One region of the Nocardia sp. NBC_01730 genome, then DNA from elsewhere that is predicted to be linked to it. Evidence: riboswitches for the same ligand, from Rfam matches in the RefSeq annotation. Region 1 holds a riboswitch; the other holds the start of a gene.

Region 1 (7,173 bases):
ACCGGCTGCCCGGCACCGGTGCGGCCACCACCGCGCCCGCTCTGCCCGGTATGAGCGATCTGGAAATGGCCGCCGCCGACGTCTGGGCCACGGGTGTCTCCCCGGACAGCTATCCGACCCAGTTCCTACGCCCTCGGCTCGACGCCCTCGGCGTCACACCGGCCTCCGGCCTGCTCGACGTCCCCGACGGCTCGCGCGTCCTGGTGGGCGGCGCGGTGACGCACCGGCAGCGCCCCGCCACCGCCGCGGGCGTCACCTTCCTCAACCTGGAGGATGAAACCGGCATGGTGAACGTCGTCTGCTCGGTGGGTCTGTGGAGCCGCTACCGCCGTCTCGCCCAGGGCGCTCCCGCCCTGCTCATCCGCGGCCGGGTGCAGAATGCCGAAGGCGCGGTCAGCGTTGTCGCCGAACACCTGCAGCGCTTGGATCTGCGGATGGAGTCGAGATCGCGCGACTTCCGCTGATTAGAGAACGGTTAGAAGCGTTCTAGAGAAGGATTATTCGGGGCTGTTCGCGCAGTGCGGGCGGCTACTGTGCGAGCCATGAGGAAGCTTGCTGTGCTCGCTATCGGGCTGCTGGGGTTGACACTGCTCGTCGGCTGCGGAGACGACGCGGCGAAGCCCGCACTGGACCGGTCGTCGTCGATGGCCACTGGCCCCGCCCCCGCAGTCATGCCCCCTGGGCTACGTGAGCAGGCGCCCCCGAAGCGGGACAACAACTCCGGCGGTGACACGGTTTCGCTGCGCAAAGAGGTCGTCACCGGCAGCGTCGAGATCACCGCCGACGCGCCCATCGCCGCGGCGGGCACAATCGCCGATCGGGTGCGCGAGGTGGGCGGCCGGATCGACAGCCGCACCGAGCAGCCCGGCACCGACGACGACGAGCCGAGCGCCACGCTCACCGTCCGGGTGCCCGCCGACAAGACCGACACCTTCATCGATGCCCTCGGCGGCATCGGGCACGTCACGGGGGTCAGCACCAATCGGGACGACGTCACCATGCAGTGGGAGGACCTGGACGCCAGGATCAAGGCGCTGCAGGCTTCGATCGACCGGCTGCGCGCGCTTATCGCGGGCGCCACCAACACCGCCGACCTGCTCAATGCGGAGAAGGCGATGACCAGCCGCCAGGGTGAGCTCGACAGCCTCACGGCGCAGAAGCGGCATCTCGACGATCAGGTCGCCCTGTCCACGCTGACCATCGATATCACCACCGGAGACAAGAAGTCCGACGACGACGCCGACAGCTTCTGGGACGGCGTCGTCTCCGGCTGGCACTCGCTGGTGGACTGGCTGAAGGACGCGGTCGTGTTCACCGGCAAGGCAATACCGTGGCTCGGTTTCCTGCTGGTGATCGCCGCCCTGGTGTGGGGCATCGCCCGGCTGGTGCCGCGGCGCAGGAAGGCCGCGCGCGGTGGGGGAGAATCGGCACCGGCTCCCGCGGAGCCCTCGACCAGCGCCGAACCCTCGCAAGGCGCGGAAACCAGCGCAGGAGACAAGGGTGCCGACGGTAGTAAGGGCGACGATCAAGCCGAACAGCCGTAAGGGCCCGCTGGTGGAAACCCTCGACGACGGGAGCCTGCAACTGTACGTGCGGGCTCCCGCCGTCGAAGGCAAGGCCAACAAGGCCGCGATCGAGCTGCTCGCCGTGCACTACGGTGTGCCCAAGTCCGCGGTCCGGCTGGTGGCGGGCGCCGCGTCGCGTTTCAAACGATTCGAAATCGACCTCTGACAGCGCAGATTCCCCTGACGGACAATGCCTTTCACCTGGGACCCGGCACGAGGTCTACACCCCGCCGGGAAACCCGAGCTGGCGCCACGCCTCGTACACTGTCACCGCCGCCGCGTTCGAGAGATTCATCGAGCGGCGTCCAGGCAGCATCGGGATCCGCAGCCGGTCGGTGATCCGAGGGTCCGCGAGCACCTCCTCCGGCAGCCCGGAGGGCTCGGTCCCGAACAGCAGCACATCGTTCTCGCGGTAGGCCACATCGGTGAACCTGGTGGTGGCCTGCGTGGTGAACGCATAGATCCGCTCCGGGCGCAGCACCTCCCACGCCGCCGCCAAATCGGCGTGCACCGTCACCGACGCCAGGTCGTGGTAATCCAACCCGGCTCGCCGCAACTTCGGCTCGGACAGATCGAACCCGAGCGGCTCGATCAGATGCAGATGGCACCCGGTCCCCGCGATCAACCGAATCGCGTTGCCGGTATTCGGCGGGATGCAGGGCTCGTGGAACATCAAGTGGAACACAATGCATCAGCTTGTCACGCGTGTCAGTGTTGGTTGGCATTAATGAATCCGATTGAATGCGCTACATCCGAGGCGCACCGAGCGGCTTCACGACCGAACGGATCCGGTAGGCCATCGAGGGGCGAAGGTTTGAACAGAAGCCGCATGCCCGTCGGCGGCGCGGTGTGAAGGCGTCTGGAAGAATCGGGCCGTGACCGATGCCGATACTCCTAGCGCCGGGCGGCGGTCCGCCAGCAGCCTGGGCGCGCAGTTCCTGCGCTGCCACCTGCCGATGGTCGTCGTCACGCTGGTGATTATGGTGGCCGTGGTGTTCGTCGCCTCCGACCGGTGGCGACGGGGGGCGTTGTTCTTCGGAGGTGCGACGCTGCTGGCCGCGGCCTTCCGCCTGTGCCTTCCGACGGCGCGGGTCGGTCTGCTCGCGGTGCGTAGCAAGCCGTTCGACGTGGGTGCGCTGACCCTGCTCGGCTCGAGCATCGTGTTCCTCGCGGTCACGATCAACACGATGGGTGTCGGCTAGCACGGCGATGATCGGTGTCGGCTGACATTCGGGCAACAAGCCCCGTCATGGGGCGAGGTCCACAGTTCACCGTTCGCTGCGCACGCCGATCCGCGCCAGTCGCATGGTCTCGGTCAGCAGCTTCGATACCGCGGCCGCCTCGGTGAGGAAGCCGTCGTGCCCGTCGCGCGAGTGTACGACCTCCAGCCCATCGCAGCCAGGTAGCAGATCAGCCAGCTCCTGCTGGGTCCAGAGCGGGTAGAGCCGGTCAGAGTCGACGCCGCCGACCACGCAGGGCACCGGTGTGGCCGCGAGGGCCGCCGCGACACCGCCGCGCCCGCGGCCGACGTCATGGCGGTTCATCGCTTCGGTCAGCAGTACATAGGTGGCGGGATCGAAGCGCTTGCACAGCTTCTCGGCCTGGTGGTCCAGGTAGCTCTGCACCGCGTAGCGGCCGCCGCGCGACGGATCTTCGTCGCCCTGGGGCTTGTTCTGGAACCGGTGGTCGAGCTCGGACTCGGTGCGGTAGGTCAGGTGCGCGATGCGTCGGGCGATGCCCATTCCTGCCATCGGGGCGCGGCCGGTGTCGTGATAGTCGCCGCCCTGCCAGTCGGGGTCGGCCTTGATCGCCGCGATCTGCGTGGTCTGAGTGCCGATCTGGTCGGCGGTGGCGCGCGCGCCGACCGCGAGCACCAGTGCGGAGGCGACCCGTTCCGGCGCGCCGACCATCCACTCCAGCACCCGCATGCCGCCCATCGACCCGCCGACGACGGCGGCGAGCCGCCGGATGCCGAGCAGATCCATCAGCGCCGCCTCCGCGGTCACCTGGTCCCGGATGGAGATCTCCGGAAACCGTGTGCCCCAAGGGTTTCCGTCCGGAGCGCGGGTGGACGGGCCGGTGCTACCCATACAGCCGCCGAGCACGTTCGTCGCGATCACACACCATTCGTCGGTGTCCAGCGGCGCGCCGGGACCGACCATCCCGTCCCACCAGCCGGGCAACGGGTGGATGCCATCGGGCCTGCCGACGACGTGCGAATCGCCGGTCAGCGCGTGTTCGACAAGCACGACATTGTCCAGCGCGGGAGAGAGCTCACCCCAGCGCTGCACGGCCAAGTGGACGTCCGGAACGACCGCGCCGCTCTCCAGTAGCGCGTCCCCGATGTCGACGATGCCGAGCTGCCCGTCCGGAGGCGGCAGTACTACGCCGGAGGGACGGCCGGTATTCGGTTCGATACGCACGGTCACGACGCCGCCGCCGAGAAACCGGCGCGAGGGTCGGTGTCGATATCTTGGATACCGACTGCGGGGCGGACCAGGCTGTAGGTGGCTCTTGACGTCGATTTCTCGTCGGGTGTCAGGCGAGAACGCGTCCGCAGTCCAATCTGTACAGACGCGGGCTGAATCACGAGAGAACGCACATTCCCGAGGTCATGGCTCTGCGGGGCCGACCCGCCGACGGCCTTCTTGCCCGCGCCGCCGCGCCGCTCGAATGCGGCGACCGTCCCGGTCGGGATCAGTCGCTGCCTGTGCGTACGAGCGCTCGTCATGCCGGAACGAACCTGTCCGACGTGAATCTGCTCAGTGTCGAACGACACCTGCGGCAGGTAGTTTCCGGTCGCGGGTGCGGTGAAATCACTCATGGTTTTGCTCCAAAGCAGGTGTTCGCCGGTACTGGAGGGTTATCCGGGTGCGTGTGAACAACAACACATTTCGGCGACCTCCTGAGCGCGCTTGCTCCCGACTTTCGGGAGCCAGGTCATCACCCGGAGCACCCCACCGCGGCTGGAGGGTTGCCGACCAGCGAGCCGGGGCTTGGCGCTGGCACTCATGACCTTTTCGGCATCATAGCTGGCAGGCGGTCAGCCTTCGAAATCTTCCGGCGAACTCACTGGCCATCGCTGGTTCGCGCGACGCAGCAGGTGCGTACGAACTCGTCGAAGGTGTCGATGAACGCGGCGCGTCCTGCCGCGGCCGCGGCCGCGGTCGCAAGGTCGTCCTGAACGAACGCCTCGCCTGAGCACTCCATGCCGACGTGGCCGATCAGCTGCCAGGTTCCGACGATCAGGCGCACCGCGGGCGAGTCGGGTTCGGTGCCGAGCCGCTCGGCCACCACGGCCGCGATCGCGGCGGTCCTGTCGTCGGCATGTTCGAGGCTGCGCGCGCTGACCGACGGGCTGCTGCGCAGAATCCGCTGCATCTGCTGGAACTGCCGGAACGAGATCGGTCCCGTGTTGCCTTCGTCGGCAGCCTGGCCCACCACGTGCAAGAACGCCTCGCGCAGCGCCTCGAGTTCGTTGCCTGCGACCGGAAGGTCGCGCAGAGTCTCGGCGACGGCGAGCCCGAAGTCCTTCACCGGGCCGAGGACGATGTCCTCTTTGCTGTCGAAGTAGCGGTTGATCGTGCGCGGCGAGACATCGGCGGCGTTGGCGATCTGCTCGACCGTTGTCGCGTCGAAGCCCTGGGTGTCACACAGGTCGAGGCCGACCTCGATGATGCGCAGCCTGGTCTGCTGCTTCTTGCGTTCGCGCAGGCCGGGCTGCCCCGGGTTCGCTGGTGGGCTCGCGGAGGTGTCCGCCGCTGCGCTCGCGCCGATCGGCGCTGATGACTCGAGCATGTGCACATCGTATCGCGATCTGACAGTTTCATGTCTAGAACAGCCAAATGTCGTATTACGACTTTTTTCTCTTGACGACAAATGTCGCCAAATGACAGGATGGCTCCACTACTTCGACCAACGAGGAGATGACGGTGACCGAGACTGCGAAAGCGGTAGACGTTCCGGAAAGACAGGGCAGTTCGGCGCGCTGGCTTGCGCTGGGGGTGATCGCATTGGCCCAGCTCATGGTGGTTCTGGACGCCACGATCGTGACCATCTCGCTGCCGTTCGCCCAGCGCGATCTCGACATCAGTGACGGCAACCGGCAATGGATGCTCACGGCCTACACACTGATCTTCGGCGGCCTGCTGCTGCTGGGCGGTCGGCTGGCCGACTACCTGGGGCGGCGCCGGATCTTCCTCATCGGGCTGGTCGGCTTCGCAGGCGCCTCCGCCCTGGCCGGTCTCGCGCAGAATGGCGCCGAGATGTTTGCCGGGCGTGCGCTCCAGGGTGCGTTCGCCGCACTGCTCGCGCCGGCCGCGCTCTCGCTGCTGTCGGTGACCTTCACTGAACCCGGTGAGCGCGCCAAGGCCTTCGGCCTGTTCGCCGGCGTCTCCGCCGGCGGCGCGGCGCTCGGATTGATCGCGGGAGGCGCACTCACCGAGTACGCCTCCTGGCGCTGGTGCCTGCTGGTCAACACGCCGGTCGCGTTCCTTGCGCTGCTCGGCGCGCTGGCCTGGGTGGTGAAGGACGTGCCGACGCCGCGCAGCGGAGGTTACGACGTGCCGGGCGCCGTCACCGTGACGACGGGTCTGATCGCCATTGTGTACGGCTTCAGCCGCGCCGCCGACGACGGCTGGCTGGCGGGCAGCACCCTCGCGCTGCTCATCGTGGGGCTGGGCTTGCTCATCGCCTTCATCGCGATCGAACGGCGCTCGTCGAACCCGCTGTTGCCGCTGCACATTCCTGGGGAGATCAACCGGGGTGGCGCGTTCCTTGCCGCGCTGCTCATCCCGATCGCCATGTTCGCGATGTTCCTGTTCCTGAGCTACTACTTCCAGATCACGCTCGGCTACTCCGCGCTGAAGGCAGGCTTCGCGTTCCTGCCCTTCCCTGCGGGCATCGCGATCTCCGCGGGCGTCACCAGCGCGTTGCTGCCGAAGCTCGGGCCGCGTCCGCTGATGGTGGGCGGCGCCGTGCTCGGGGTCATCGGCCTGGTGCTGCTCGCGCAACTGGGCTACGGCGACAGTTACCTCGCGGGTGTGCTGCCCGCTCAGGTGTTGATCGCGCTGGGCATGGGCCCGCTGTTCGTCGGCATGCAGACCGTTGCCCTGCATCAAGTGGAGGAAGAGGACTCGGGTGTGGCCTCCGCGCTGCTGAACGCGGCGCAGCAGGTCGGCGGCGCGGTCGGCACAGCGTTGCTGACCACCATCTCGGTGCAGGTCGCCAAGACCTTCGCGGCGAACAATCCGGCCATCGACAACTTGGCCGCGCGTGCCGCGATCCACAGCTACGACGTGGCCTTCTACGTCGGCGCCGGGTTCTTCCTCGCGGCTATCCCGGTCATCGCCCTCATGATCCGGGATCGGCCCGAGAGCCTGATCGAAGGCTCCGAACAAGGCGCTGCAGGTGCCTCGGACGCCCGGGTTCCGGTCGCGGTCTGATTCGGTCGCACGAGGTCCGCGTATCGCACCGGCGATGCGCGGACCTCGTCGTTTCCTGTGCGTCGCGGTATCGAGGGGTTGCCGACGGCCGCGGTCGTTGCGCGCCGTGAAGATGCCGCCGACCTACCAATCGGTAACCATCGTGGCCCGGCTCACCCCGGGGG
Region 2 (7,173 bases), 1.7 Mb from region 1:
TACGTAAGGAGCAGTACTCGTACCTGGACCAGAACGGTCTGGTGTACCTCGACTTCGCGGGAGCCGGGCTCGCCGCGACAGCACAATACCGATCGCACCAGGACCGGCTTTCCGAGAACTGTTTCGGTAACCCGCATTCGGAGAATCCGACCTCGCGGGCAGCGACCGAATTGGTAGACCAGGCACGTCGTGCGGTGCTCGCGCACCTGAATGCCGCACCTGACGAATACTGCGCGATCTTCACTGCCAATGCGAGTTCGGCCTGCCGGATCGTCGGCGAGGCCTATCCGTTCGCGCGTGGTTCGCGCTTCGTCATGACCTCGGACAACCACAACTCGATTATCGGAATGCGAGAATTCGCCAGGGCGAAACGAGCCGAGGTGGCGCATGTTCCGATCAGCACGCCCGATCTGCGAACGACGGATGAGGCCGTGCACGCCGCATTGAGCAACCGCCCGCGGTTACAGTTCCCCGGCGTCTCCAGGAAAAGCAAGCCGGATAGGCGCGGTTTGTTCGCCTTTCCGGCGCAGAGCAATTTCACCGGAGTCCAACATCCGCTCGACTGGGTAGAGCTGGCGCACCGGCACGGCTACGACGTACTGCTGGACGCGGCCGCATATCTCCCCACCAACGAACTGGACCTGAGTGTCGTACGAGCCGATTTCGTGCCGATCAGCTGGTACAAGCTCTTCGGCTACCCGACCGGGGTCGGATGCCTGGTCGCACGCCGGGAGGCGCTGGCCAGGCTGCGCAGGCCGTGGTTCGCGGGCGGCACTATCGCGGCCGTGAGCGTCCAGGGCGACTGGCATATGCTGACCGACGACGAAAGCGCCTACGAAGACGGGACGCTGAATTTCCTGTCCATTCCGGATGTCACCTTCGGGATCGACTGGTTGCGGGAAGTCGGCGTCGACCTGGTGCACCGCCGGGTCGTGTGTCTGGCCGGATGGTTTCTCGACCGGCTGCGGTCGCTGACACACGACAACGGTGCGTCGATGATCCGTATCTACGGACCGCAGGACACGGTCCGTCGCGGGGGCACGGTCACGTTCAATTTCCTCGACCCGGACGGTATCGTCGTCGACGAGCGCTTGGTCGCCACCGAGTCCGCGGCAGCGGGCTTCTCCATCCGCACGGGTTGTTTCTGCAACCCAGGTGCGGGCGAAGGGGCCTTCGATATCCAGTTGCCCATATTGCGGCGCCTGTTCGGAGCACACCTCCCGACCATCGAGGAATACGTCACCGTGCTGGGTCTACCGAGCGGCGGTGCCATCCGGGTGTCGTTCGGGACACCGTCGAATATTCAGGACGTCGAGCGATTCCTCGGCTTCGCTGAAGACACGTACCGGAACCGGCCTGCGACGGTGGACGGCCTGCGACCTCGGGAACGATGCTGACCGGACTCCTTCGCGGTCGATCAGGCCAAGCAAGTAGGACATAGGCTCAATCCGTGCAAACATTCTCAGATCAGGGTTGGTACACCCTACTCGTCGGCCTCGCCATTCTGGTCGGCCTCGTCGGGATCATCGTCCCGATCCTGCCGGGCGTCATCCTGATCTTCGGTGCTATCGCCGTGTGGGCCTTTCTGACCGGCGGCGCTACGGCGTGGATCGTCTTCGCGATCTGTACGGCGCTGCTCGTGATTTCCGGGGTCGTCAAGTACACCTGGCCGGGACGCAAGATGAAGGACGCGGGTGTGTCCAACCGTGCGGTCTTCCTCGGCGCGATCCTCGGCATCGTCGGGTTCTTCGTGATCCCGGTGGTCGGCCTGTTCGTCGGTTTCGTTCTCGGCGTGTACCTTTCGGAACTCCATCGCCTGCGTGCCGGCCAACAGGCCTGGCAGGCAACGGTTCACGCGCTGAAGGGCGTCGGCCTGTCCATGCTCATCGAACTCTTCGGTGCGCTGCTGGCCACCGGCGTCTGGGTCGTCGGCATCATCGTCGCCTGAGCGAGCGCAGCGAGTGAACGACAGACACAGCCGAGCATCGCTCGGTCATGGCGGAGCCGAGCGTCAGCGAGGTGGAGTCATGAGCGAGCGCAGCGAGTGAGCGATAGGCACAGCCGAGCATCGCTCGGTCATGGCGGAGCCGAGCGTCAGCGAGGTGGAGTCATGAGCGAGCGCAGCGAGTGAGCGATAGGTACGGTCGAGCACCGTTCGGTCGTGACGGTGACGATCGCCGGCGAGGTGGAAGTCGTGACCGCTACCGTTCGATAGCGGGGAACGGAATTGTGTCTCCCGCTTGGGCTTCGGGGAGTTCGTCGCGGTGCAGCCGGAGGGTCGGCGGTTCGGGACGGTACAGCGGCAGCGTCGGGGCCGGGTCGGTGGGGGCGGTGCGCTCGCGGGCCGGGAGCCGGTAGAAGGCGCGCGCGTTGTCTTCCAGTACCGGGTACATGTCGGTGCCGACTACATCGCAGAGGAGGTCGACGTCCGAGTCCTTGAATGGGCGCCCCGCGCGGGTGCCGGGGAGATCGCTGCCGAACATGAGGGCTTCGGGATTCACCGCGTGGATGCGGCGCAGCGTGTCGGCGACGTTCATCGCGACTCGACCGAAACCGGTGGCCTTGACCCGCGCCCCTCGATCGACGAGATCCAGCAGGAACGGCAGACCCTCTTCCGACATGCCGAGATGGTCGACCGACAGCGCGGGGAGCTTGGAAATGACCGGTTGCAGCGAGCCGAGCATGGTGCCGTCGATATAGACCTCGACGTGCCAACCGACGAGTTCGTAGGCCCGCAACGCCTGGAGCGTCATCCCGGTGATGTCGGCGGCGGCGCGTTTGAGGTTGAACCGCAGCGCGCGCACACCGATGCGGTCCAGCTCGATGATCTCCTCGTCGGTGGCGTCCAGGTCCAGGCGGGTGACGCCGACCCAGCCATCGCCCAGTTCGGCGAGGGCGGCCTTCAGGTAGCTCTGATCCGTGCCCTGGAACGAGCCGCTGACCACGGCGCCGCCGCCGACGTCGAAGCGCGCCATGCGCTTTCGGTAGTCGGCGATGGTGAACGGGTCGGGCAGGTAGCCCTCGTTCTCGGCCAGCGGGAACCGCGGGTCGAAGATGTGCAGGTGGGCATCGAACACTTGTACAGAATGCCTCAGTGTCGGGTTTTCCGCTGCCGCAGCAGGGTGGTTGCCGCGGCAGCGGAGCTGGTCCCGCCGGGGTGATCAGACCTTGTGTGGCTCGCTGGCACGGAGCATGTCCTCGCGCTCGACGACTTTGACCCGCTCCCGGCCCTCCGGCTCGCCGAGCGCGCGCTCGTGGGCATCCAGGCGGTACCAGCCTTGCCAGGTGGTGAACGGGATGCCCTTGCCCTCGAGGAACTCGGTGACGGCGTCAAGCTCCGGTGCGGCGGCCGGGGTGAAGCTCGTGCTGTCGTCGAGCAGGCAGGCCACGGTCTCGTTGGCGTCGCCCTTGGTGTGGCCGATCAGGCCGACGGGACCACGCTTGATCCAGCCGGTGACGTAGGTGCCAGGCAGGTAGCGGTCGGCGCCGTCGGCGTTCTCGTCGGCGATCACGCGACCGGCCTCGTTCGGCACGGTGCCGGCCTGGTCGTCGAAGGGCAGGTTGGTCAGGTTCTGCGACAGATAGCCGACGGCGCGGTAGACCGCCTGGATGTCCCAGTCCTTGAAGACGCCGGTGCCTTTGACGTTGCCGGTGCCGTCGAGCTGGGTGCGCTCGGTGCGCAGGCCCACGACCTTGCCGTCTTCGCCGAGCACCTCGGACGGGGACTCGAAGAAGTGCAGGAACAGCTTGTGCGGTCGGTCGCCGACGTCGCGGATGGCCCACTGCTCGAGGGTGTTGGCGACCATGTCGACCTGCTTGGAGTGGCGGCGCGCGGCTTCGGAGCCTTCGTCGTAGTCGATGTCTTCGGGGTCGACGATGACCTCGATGGTCGGCGAGTGGTCGAGCTCGCGCAGCTCGAGCGGGGTGAACTTGGCCTGGGCGGGTCCACGGCGGCCGAAGACGTGGACCTCGACGGCCTTGTTGTTCTTCAACCCCTTGTAGACGTTCGGCGGGATCTCGGTGGGCAGCAGTTCGTCGCCGGTCTTGGCCAGCACACGCGCCACGTCGAGTGCGACGTTGCCGACGCCGAGGACCGCGACTTTCTCCGCGTCCAGTGGCCAGGTGCGCGGTACGTCGGGGTGCCCGTCGTACCAGGACACGAAGTCCGCCGCGCCGAACGAACCGTCCAGGCCGATGCCGGGGACGTCCAGGGCACGGTCGGCATTGGCTCCGGTGGAGAAGATCACCGCGTCGTAGAAGGTGCGCAGGTCGTCGAGGGTGATGTCGGTGCCGTAGTCGATGTTGCCCAGCAGTCGCACCTGCGGCTTGTCGAGCACCTTGTGCAGGGCGGTGATGATGCCCTTGATCCGCGGATGGTCCGGCGCGACGCCGTACCGGATCAGCCCGAACGGCGCAGGCATGCGTTCGAACAGGTCGATGCTCACCTCTGCGTCGGATTTCATCAACGCGTCGGCGGCGTAGATCCCGGCCGGTCCTGCGCCCACGATCGCGATGCGGAGCGGGCGGGTCCCTGCGGTGTGCGCGTCCGGCCCGGAGGAGGCAGCTTGCGTCATCACGGAGGGCCCGTGTACACCGCTTGTCGATCCTGCACTCTGTTCGGTCATCTCTTACGCGCACCCTTATTGGTCGAATAACAATTAACGTCGGTCTTAGCTTAGGCTAAGTTGACGCACTGGCTTGGTTGCACCCTGTCGGTGCCGACACCGGCGATGCTGGCTCGGGTCTGCACGGTGCCCGGTTCACTGCGGCGACGAGCTGCCGATTGGCTATGACAGCCGACCGCAGTCCCGCGATTCTATCGGGGTGGCCGATGCCGCACCGCGCCGGTGCGTGAACTGGATGGATGCCATCGAACGTCACAATTTCCGGTTACCCGTTCCCGCGCTCGCTATAGCGACCGCCCGGTCTCCGTCGAGTGATTAAGCGTGTCCCGAATCGGGGCCTGGTCGCTCGATACCCGCGGCGACCAGGGATCATCGAGTCATGACCGAGCAGCAGCCGACCGCGGGCGAGGACGAAATCATCCGGGTCGATCAGACCGACAAGCGTTCCGCGGTCCCTTTCGTCGCGGCGGCGGCGGTCGCGGTGATCGTGTTGGTCGGAATCGTGCTCGGCGGGATGCTGTCGCCGACTGAGAAGAATGTCACAGATTCCGACCGCATTGTCGCGGCGGTCCGCAAGTTCGTCGATGGCTCCAACAACACCGCCACGGTGCCGCCGCCCGGCACCGCATGCCATGGCTTCGACGCCGCACGTTCGCCGCTGGCCGGACAGGCGGGGCCCGGAAAGTCCGTCGAAATCACGAAACTCGACAATCCGATGAGGGACGGCGACAAGGGCAGGGTGACCGTGACCACGAAGGTCGACGGCGAGGAGAAGACGGCGACCTGGAATCTGACCAGATCCGGTGCGAAGTGGCTGGTCTGTCACTGAATGTTCCCGCAGTGCGGCCAACCGTTTGACACGGTGACCCGCATCGGTGCAATCTCAGTCGAAGGTCATGAGAACCAGTGTCAAGCCCCGGCATTACTGGTCGGCAACCCTCCTCCGCGGTGGGGTGCTCCGGGTGACGACCTGGCCGTGGCTCGAGCCTGAGCGCGGCAAGTGCGGATTCGCAGGAGGTGCACATGAGTTATGCCGGTGACATCACACCCCAGCAGGCGTGGGAAGTGTTGCGGGACCAACCCGAAGCCGTCTTGGTCGACGTGCGGACGGAAGCCGAATGGAAATTTGTCGGTGTCCCCGATACGAGCTCGATCGATCGGCCGACCGTGCTGATCGAGTGGGTCGACTCCACCGGCGCGCGCAACAAAGCGTTTGTCGAGCAGCTGAAGCAGGCCCTGGTGGACCACGCCCCGGACGCCCCGGTCGTGTTCCTGTGTCGTTCCGGGCAGCGTTCGATCGGCGCGGCTGTCGCCGCGACCACCGCGGGCTACCACACTTCCTACAACGTGCTCGAAGGCTTCGAAGGTCCCCTCGACGAATTCGGGCATCGCGGCGGCTCCGGCTGGCGTGCGCTCGGACTACCCTGGCGGCAGTCGTGATCACCGGTGGTGCGATCGACCGGCCGCTGCCGGAGGGTGTCGGTCCCGCGACGCTCGGTGTGCGGGGTGGACTGCGGCGCTCAGGTTTCGAGGAAACCGCCGAGGCGCTCTACCTGACCTCTGGCTTCGTCTACGAGAGCGCCGAGGCCGCCGAGGCTGCCTTCACCGGCGACGTCGAGCATTTCGTCTACTCCCGTTACGGCAACCCGACCGTCGCCATGTTCGAGGAGCGGATGCGGCTGATCGACGGCGCCGAAGCGTGTTTCGCGACCGCGAGCGGAATGTCCGCGGTGTTCACCGCTCTCGGTGCGCTGCTCGGCGCAGGCGATCGACTCGTCGCCGCGCGCAGTCTGTTCGGCTCCTGCTTCGTGGTGTGCAACGAGATCCTGCCGCGCTGGGGCGTGGAGACCGTCTTCGTCGACGGCGAGGATCTGGACCAGTGGGAACAGGCGCTGTCGGTGCCCACCCAGGCGGTGTTCTTCGAGACGCCCGCCAACCCGATGCAGACGCTGGTCGATGTGCGCCGGGTGACCGAGCTGGCGCATGCGGCGGGCGCGAAAGTGGTGCTGGACAACGTCTTCGCCACACCACTGCTGCAACGCGGTTTCGAACTGGGTGCCGACGTGGTGGTCTACTCCGGCACCAAGCACATCGACGGGCAGGGGCGGGTGCTCGGCGGTGCCATTCTCGGTGCCGCGGACTACATCGACGGTCCGGTGAAAATGCTGATGCGTCATACCGGTCCGGCGCTGAGCCCGTTCAATGCGTGGACGCTGCTCAAGGGGCTGGAGACGATGCCGCTGCGGGTGCGCCATTCGGCGGAGTCGGCGCTGCGGATCGCCCGCTTCCTGGCGGACAACACGGCCGTCAGCTGGGTGCGGTACCCGTTCCTGGAATCGCATCCGCAGCACGCTCTGGCCACCACTCAGATGAGTGCGGGCGGCACCGTGGTCACCTTCGAGCTGAAGGCACCTGAGAACGAGGCGAAGAAGCGCGCTTTCGAGGTGCTGAACCGGTTGCGGATCGTGGACATCTCCAACAACCTCGGCGACGCCAAATCCCTGATCACCCATCCCGCCACCACAACCCACCGCGCGATGGGTCCCGA

Evidence for each region. Region 1 has a riboswitch for S-adenosylmethionine ahead of OHB12_RS29870 (hypothetical protein). Riboswitches for the same ligand answer to the same signal wherever they lie in the genome.
Region 2: linked by a shared signal. The riboswitch ahead of OHB12_RS23100 (rhodanese-like domain-containing protein) and the one ahead of OHB12_RS29870 (hypothetical protein) in region 1 are both predicted to bind S-adenosylmethionine.

Annotation. Positions count from the first base shown of each region.
Region 1 covers NZ_CP109162.1:7,237,179-7,244,351, forward strand. The annotation lists gene OHB12_RS29840 (error-prone DNA polymerase) at 1-464, shown strand, start outside; gene OHB12_RS29845 (DUF4349 domain-containing protein) at 543-1,544, shown strand; gene OHB12_RS29850 (DUF167 domain-containing protein) at 1,501-1,731, shown strand; gene OHB12_RS29855 (tRNA (cytidine(34)-2'-O)-methyltransferase) at 1,786-2,250, opposite strand; gene OHB12_RS29860 (DUF3017 domain-containing protein) at 2,522-2,767, shown strand; gene metX (homoserine O-acetyltransferase MetX) at 2,834-3,994, opposite strand; gene OHB12_RS29870 (hypothetical protein) at 3,991-4,389, opposite strand; SAM riboswitch class IV at 4,472-4,582, opposite strand; gene OHB12_RS29875 (TetR family transcriptional regulator) at 4,635-5,363, opposite strand; gene OHB12_RS29880 (MFS transporter) at 5,492-7,009, shown strand.
Region 2 covers NZ_CP109162.1:5,554,982-5,562,154, reverse strand. The annotation lists gene OHB12_RS23125 (aminotransferase class V-fold PLP-dependent enzyme) at 1-1,397, shown strand, start outside; gene OHB12_RS23120 (DUF456 domain-containing protein) at 1,451-1,948, shown strand; gene OHB12_RS23115 (amidohydrolase family protein) at 2,202-3,077, opposite strand; gene OHB12_RS23110 (FAD-dependent oxidoreductase) at 3,162-4,574, opposite strand; gene OHB12_RS23105 (Rv0361 family membrane protein) at 5,005-5,454, shown strand; SAM riboswitch class IV at 5,518-5,634, shown strand; gene OHB12_RS23100 (rhodanese-like domain-containing protein) at 5,649-6,065, shown strand; gene OHB12_RS23095 (O-succinylhomoserine sulfhydrylase) at 6,062-7,173, shown strand, end outside.